2 regions of the Pseudomonas sp. NY15181 genome follow, and region 1 is predicted to be linked to the other one. Evidence: predicted binding sites of a transcription regulator. Region 1 holds the regulator's gene; the other holds the start of a gene.
What was found. Region 1 encodes sigma-54, which starts transcription at its own class of promoters, with help from an activator protein. Its sites were predicted from a motif close to ANTGGCATNNANNTTGCTNT; they were not measured.
Positions count from the first base shown of each region.

Region 1 (3,402 bases):
CAGGCGTTCCCGGGCCACCAGATTTTCGAAGATGTCTTGCGCGTCGAAACCTGGCAGCTCTCGAGCTACCAGGTTTGCGATTTGTTCAAGGACGCGTTTTTTGCTGCCGCCCGGCACGTTCACCAGGGAACGGCCGGGGGTCAGGATTTGCTCAAGTCGAATCATAGGGAGGGTTTAACGAACACCAACACCCTGCTGGCGTTCGAGGTATTTTTCCTTGTGCTTGATCAGTTGGCGGTCGAGCTTGTCGGTGAGCAGGTCGATGGCCGCGTACATGTCCTCATGTTCGGCACAGGCCACCACTTCGCCACCTGCGATGTGCAGGGTGGCTTCGATTTTCTGCTTTAGCTTTTCGACCTCCATGATGACCTGAACGTTGGTGATCTTGTCGAAGTGGCGCTCCAGTCGTCCGAGTTTTTCGCCGACATAGTCGCGCAGGGCGTCGGTCACATCCAGTTGGTGTCCACTGATGTTGACTTGCATACCGCTTTCTCCTTATTGCCCGTGTGTAAGTGGCAGGTTAGGTGGCCTGCCGCCGGAACACTTTGGCGTGGATCAACGTCATACCAGTCGCTTACGTTCGCTGGAGGGAGCAATCCCTAAGGACTCCCGGTACTTGGCGACGGTGCGACGTGCCACTTGAATGCCCTGTGCCTCCAGTAAACCAGCGATCTTGCTGTCGCTCAATGGCTTTTTCGGACTTTCCGCCGCGACCAGTTTCTTGATGATCGCGCGGATCGCGGTGGACGAGCATTCGCCGCCCTCGGAGGTGCTGACGTGGCTGGAGAAGAAGTACTTCAGCTCGAAGATGCCACGCGGGGTGTGCATGAATTTCTGCGTGGTGACGCGCGAGATGGTCGACTCGTGCATGCCCACGGCTTCGGCGATGTCGTGCAGGACCAGAGGCTTCATCGCCTCTTCGCCGTATTCGAGGAAGCCACGCTGATGCTCGACGATCTGGGTCGCCACTTTCATCAGCGTTTCGTTGCGGCTCTGCAGGCTCTTGATGAACCAGCGCGCTTCCTGCAGCTGGTTGCGCATGAAGGTGTTGTCGGCGCTGGAGTCGGCGCGGCGCACCAGGCCCGCGTACTGCGAGTTGACGCGCAGGCGCGGCACCGCTTCCTGGTTCAGCTCCACCAGCCAGCGCTCGTTATGTTTCCGAACGATGACATCCGGCACCACGTATTCGGCTTCGCCGGACTCGATCTGCGAGCCGGGGCGCGGGTGCAGCGACTGGATCAGCTCGATGGTTTCGCGCAGCTCGTCTTCCTTGAGCTTCATGCGCCGCATCAGCTGGCTGTAGTCGCGGCTGCCGAGCAGGTCGAGGTGGTCGGCGACCAGCTTCTGGGCCTCGGCCAGCAGGTAGGTGTTGGCCGGCATCTGGCGCAGCTGCAGCAGCAGGCATTCGCGCAGGTTGCGCGCGCCGACGCCGGCGGGCTCCATCTGCTGCACGCGGCGCAGGACGACTTCCACTTCGTCCATCTCCACGCCCAGTTCGGGGTCGATGGAGGCAAGGATGTCGTCGAGGGATTCTTCGAGGTAACCGTCGTCGTTGATGCCGTCGATGATGCTCAGGGCGATCAGGCGGTCGGTGTCGGACATCGGCGCCAGGTTGAGTTGCCAGAGCAGGTGGCTCTGCAGGCTTTCGCCGGCGGAAGTGCGGGACGTGAAGTCCCACTCGTCATCGTCGCTGGCGGGAAGGCTGCTGGCGCTGGTCTGGTAGATGTCTTCCCAGGCGGTGTCGACTGGCAACTCGCTGGGAATGCGCTCGGCCCACTGGTCCTCGTCGAGGCTGTCGGCGGAGGGGGTGGTGCTTTCCTGGTAGCTGTCCTGGGTGTTGCTGTTGGCGGTGGGGGCGGACTCTGCGCCATCGGCCATAGGGTCGCTGTTGTCGTAGTCCTCGCCGTCTTCCTGGCGCTCCAGCATGGGGTTGGACTCCAGGGCTTCCTGGATTTCCTGCTGCAGGTCCAGCGTGGAGAGCTGGAGCAGTCGGATGGCCTGTTGCAGCTGCGGAGTCATCGTCAGCTGCTGGCCCATCTTGAGGACGAGCGATGGTTTCATGGCTGGAACTAGGCACCTTGTTCGCTGGCGCAGCAAGCGCCATATCCACGACTACGGACGCCGGAGCGCCGCGAGGAAGCAAATTATATGCCTGAGTCTGGACGCTTTGCCTAGGGGCTGTCGACCTTTCGTTACAACCTGATTATCGGGCAACTGCCAGGCGGCCCGAGGCGCGGCGCCGGATGCAGGTCCGGGCCGTGGGTGGCGGGGATGGAGCGCGGCCAGGAGGGCGGCCGCCGCTGGGTCAGAGGCGGAACTCGTGACCCAGATAGACTTCCTTCACCAGGTCGTTGGCGAGGATGGTCTCGGCACTGCCCTCGGCGATCAGTTGACCGTCGTTGACGATGTAGGCGGTTTCGCAGATATCCAGCGTCTCGCGGACGTTGTGGTCGGTGATCAGCACACCGATGCCCTTGGCCTTGAGGTGATGGATGATCTGCTTGATATCGCCCACGGAGATCGGGTCGACGCCGGCGAAGGGTTCGTCCAGCAGGATGAACTTCGGCGAGCTGGCCAGGGCACGGGCGATTTCCACGCGGCGCCGCTCACCACCGGACAGGCTCATGCCGAGGTTGTCGCGAATGTGGTGGATGTGGAATTCCTCGAGCAGGCTCTCCAGGGCCTCCTGGCGGCCGCTGCGATCCAGGTCGCTGCGAGTTTCGAGGATTGCGCTGATATTGTCGGCCACCGACAGCTTGCGGAAGATCGAGGCTTCCTGCGGCAGGTAGCCGATGCCGGCGCGCGCGCGACCATGCATGGGCAGGTGGGTCACGTCCTGGCTGTCGATGCGGACCACGCCCTGGTCGGCGCGGACCAGGCCGACGATCATGTAGAAGCAGGTGGTCTTGCCCGCTCCGTTGGGGCCGAGCAGGCCGACGATCTGTCCGCTGTCGATGCTCATGCTGACATCGCGGACCACTTGCCGGCTCTTGTAGCTCTTGGCGAGGTGTTGAGCGGTGAGCGTAGCCATTACTGCGCTTGATCCTGCTTTTTCTTGGGCTGGATGACCATGTCGATACGCGGGCGCGGTGTGGTCACCTGGGCGCCGGTGGCGCGGCCTGCGTTGACGATCTGGCGCTGGGTGTCATAGACGATCTTCTCGCCTTCGAAGGTGTTGCCTTCCTGGATCACCTTGGCCTGGTCGATCAGCACGACGCGGTTCTGGGTGACGAAATACTGGATCGTCAGGCCGTAGGCCTTGGTGATCTCTTTCTCCGGCGCGGGCTTCTGTTCGAAGTAGGCGGGCTTGCCCACCGAGGTCACGACCTCGATATCGCCGTTCTTGTTCTGCTTGAGCGTGACGGTGTTGCCGGTCAGCTTCATGCTGCCCTGGGTTACCAC
Region 1 is NZ_JBLUPT010000008.1:124,144-127,545, forward strand. It holds gene ptsN (PTS IIA-like nitrogen regulatory protein PtsN) at 1-165, opposite strand, end outside; gene hpf (ribosome hibernation-promoting factor, HPF/YfiA family) at 175-483, opposite strand; gene ACNFBT_RS18875 (RNA polymerase factor sigma-54) at 562-2,061, opposite strand; gene lptB (LPS export ABC transporter ATP-binding protein) at 2,306-3,031, opposite strand; gene lptA (lipopolysaccharide transport periplasmic protein LptA) at 3,031-3,402, opposite strand, start outside.

Region 2 (3,402 bases), on a different contig from region 1:
CGAGGTTGCCGGTGATCTGCAGCGGCATGGCCAGTTCCTCCAGGCCATTACCGCGGTCGTCCTGGGGCATCAGCGACAGCGAGTAGGACACGTCGAGCATGCGCGCGAGGTTCTCGGCGCGCTCCAGGTAGCGCGACATCCAGTACAGGTCGGAAGCGGTTCTACTGAGCATGGTTTCAGTCCTCCACCACCCAGGTGTCCTTGGTACCGCCACCCTGTGACGAGTTGACCACCAGCGAGCCTTCGCGCAGCGCCACGCGGGTCAGCCCGCCGGGCACCAGGCGCACGTTGTCCGGCGCGGAGAGCACGAAGGGCCGCAGGTCGATGTGGCGCGGGGCGATGCCGTTCTCGACGAAGGTCGGGCAAGTCGACAGGCTCAGGGTCGGCTGGGCGATATAGGCCTCCGGCCGCGCTATCAGCCGGGCGCGGAAGGCTTCGATTTCCGCCGTGGTCGATGCCGGGCCGACCAGCATGCCGTAGCCGCCGGAGCCCTGGGCTTCCTTCACCACCAGTTCGGGCAGGTGCGCCAGCACGTGGGACAGGTCCTGCGGGCGGCGGCACTGCCAGGTCGGCACGTTGTGCAGGATGGGCTCCTGGTCCAGGTAGAAGCGAATCATCTCCGGCACGTAGGGGTAGACGGATTTGTCGTCGGCCACGCCGGTGCCGATGGCGTTGGCCAGCACCACGTTGCCCGCGCGATAAGCGGCCAGCAGGCCGGGTACGCCGAGCATGGAGTCGGGGTTGAAGGCCAGCGGGTCGAGGAAGTCGTCGTCCACCCGGCGGTAGATCACGTCCACCGCCTGCGGGCCTGAGGTGGTGCGCATGTAGACGCGCTCGTCGCGGACGAACAGGTCGGCGCCTTCCACCAGCTCCACGCCCATTTCGCGGGCGAGGAAGGCGTGTTCGAAGTACGCGCTGTTGAAGCGACCCGGAGTCAGCACCACCACGCAGGGCTGCTCCACTTCGCTGGCCTGGCGCAGGGTATCGAGCAGGAGGTTCGGGTAGTGGTCGATGGGCGCGATGCGCTGGGCGCCGAATAGCTCGGGGAACAGGCGCATCATCATCTTGCGGTTCTCCAGCATGTAGGAGACGCCGCTGGGGGTGCGCAGGTTGTCCTCAAGAACGTAGTAGGCGCCGTTGCCGTCGCGCACCAGGTCGATGCCGGCGATGTGCGCATAGACGTTGCCGGGCACATCCAGGCCCTGCATGGCCAGTTGGTACTGGTCGTTGGCCAGGACCTGCTCGGGCGGAATCAGGCCTTCCTTGAGGATGTGCTGGTCGTGGTAGAGGTCGGCGAGAAACAGGTTGAGCGCCTGCACGCGCTGGATGCAGCCGGCCTCGATGATCTTCCACTCGCTGGCGGGAATACTGCGCGGGATGGTGTCGAAGGGGATCAGGCGCTCGGTGCCCTGGTCGTCGCCGTAGAGGGTGAAGGTGATCCCGGCGCGATAGAACAGCAGGTCGGCCTCGCGGCGGCGCTGTTGCAGCTGTTCACCGGGCATGTCCGCCAGCCAGCGGGCGAACTCCGTGTAGTGCGGTCGGCAGGCGCCAGCGGCGTCATGCATTTCGTCATAGAACACCCGAGCCATTTTCTACTCCTTGCTGCCGCTTGTCCTCGGTTGGGAAGAGCATCGCAAGGCTCGTGCCAGAGGTAGATTTCCTTTTGGTTCAATGACTTGCAAAGACCACTCGAACGCCTCGCACTCCCTTGGTGCGCTTTGTCGGCCGGTGCGTCCCGGCGCGCCCCGTTTGGGGCCGCAAGGGCCAGCGGGCGGGGCCTTGCAGGGCGCAGGGGGCTTTCTTGTCAGTCTCCGGGGCCGGAACTACGCTGCAAGAGCACCCCTCCCGATGGGGCACATCGCTATCAACCAGGTGCCGACCTTACGGCGCGGTTCGGCCGCAGAGGCTCCGACAACGAAGAACAACAGGAGTCGATTCATGTCATCAGTGCAATTGTCTTCAGGGAAAGCCGCGGCGCTGGCCTTCGCCTGCGTCAGCCTGCTCAGCAGCGCCTCCCTCCAGGCCGCCGACGCGCTCAAACAACTGGGCCAGCCCGAAGGCGCCCTCGACATCATCGCCTGGCCCGGCTACGTCGAACGCGGCGAGAGCGACAAGAACTACGACTGGGTCACTCAGTTCGAGAAGGACACCGGCTGCAAGGTCAACGTGAAGACCGCCGCCACCTCCGACGAGATGGTCAGCCTGATGGCCAAGGGCGGCTACGACCTGGTCACCGCCTCGGGCGATGCCTCGCTGCGACTGGTCTATGGCAAGCGCGTGCAACCGATCAACACCGCCCTGATCCCCAACTGGAAAAACGTCGACCCGCGCCTGCAGAACGCGCCGTGGCACACGGTGGATGGCAAGCACTACGGCACGCCCTACCAGTGGGGCCCGAACGTGCTGATGTACAACACCAAGGTCTTCCCCAAGGCACCGCTGAGCTGGAACGTGGTGTTCAGCGAACAGAAGCTGCCCGACGGCAAGAGCAACAAGGGCCGCGTGCAGGCCTACGACGGGCCGATCTACATCGCCGACGCCGCGCTGTACCTGAAGACCACCAACCCCGCCCTCGGCATCCAGGACCCCTACGAGCTCAACGAGGAACAGTACGCCGCCACGCTCAAGCTGCTGCGCGACCAGCAGAAGCTGATCCACCGCTACTGGCACGACGCGACGGTGCAGATGAGCGACTTCAAGAACGAAGGCGTGGCCGCCTCCGGCTCCTGGCCGTACCAGGTCAACGCGCTGGTGGGCGAGAAGCAGCCGATCCAGTCGACCATCCCGGTCGAAGGGGTGACCGGCTGGGCCGACACCACCATGATGCACGTCGACGCCAAGCACCCGACCTGCGCCTACAAGTGGCTGAACTGGTCGCTGGAACCCAAGGTGCAGGGCGACGTGGCCGCCTGGTTCGGCTCGGTGCCCGCCTCCCCCGCCGGTTGCAGCGGCAGCCAGCTGCTCGGTGCCCAGGGCTGCGCCACCAACGGCTACGACCAGTTCGACCGCATCGCCTTCTGGAAGACCCCGCAGGCCAAGTGCAGCCAGGGGCAGTGCGTGCCGTACAGCCGCTGGACGCAGGACTACATCGCGATCATGGGCGGGAGGTGACGCCCGCTCGCGCCGTGACTGACCTGTAGGAGCGAGCTTGCTCGCGAACCAACCTCCGCTGCGGAGCTGTTCGCGAGCAAGAACCAGGCGTCCCCCTCGATCCTGCGAAGAGCCCTCACCTTTCCCGCACGCCGGCAAGCACCCTCGCCCCCATGCGCTACCTTTTCTGAAGCAGCCCCGCCATTCAGGTAGCCAGCAGCATGACCACAGCCGTCCAGTTCACCGAGGTGAGCCGTCATTACGGCGAAGTGCGCGCCGTCGACCGGGTGTCCATCGAGATCCGTGACGGCG
Region 2 is NZ_JBLUPT010000006.1:133,776-137,177, reverse strand. It holds gene ACNFBT_RS15965 (alpha-E domain-containing protein) at 1-172, opposite strand, end outside; gene ACNFBT_RS15960 (circularly permuted type 2 ATP-grasp protein) at 177-1,589, opposite strand; gene ydcS (putative ABC transporter substrate-binding protein YdcS) at 1,939-3,111, shown strand; gene ACNFBT_RS15950 (ABC transporter ATP-binding protein) at 3,312-3,402, shown strand, end outside.
Region 2: ACNFBT_RS15960 (circularly permuted type 2 ATP-grasp protein) is a predicted target of sigma-54. The motif match lies at 1,631-1,650, and genes of this name have one in related genera.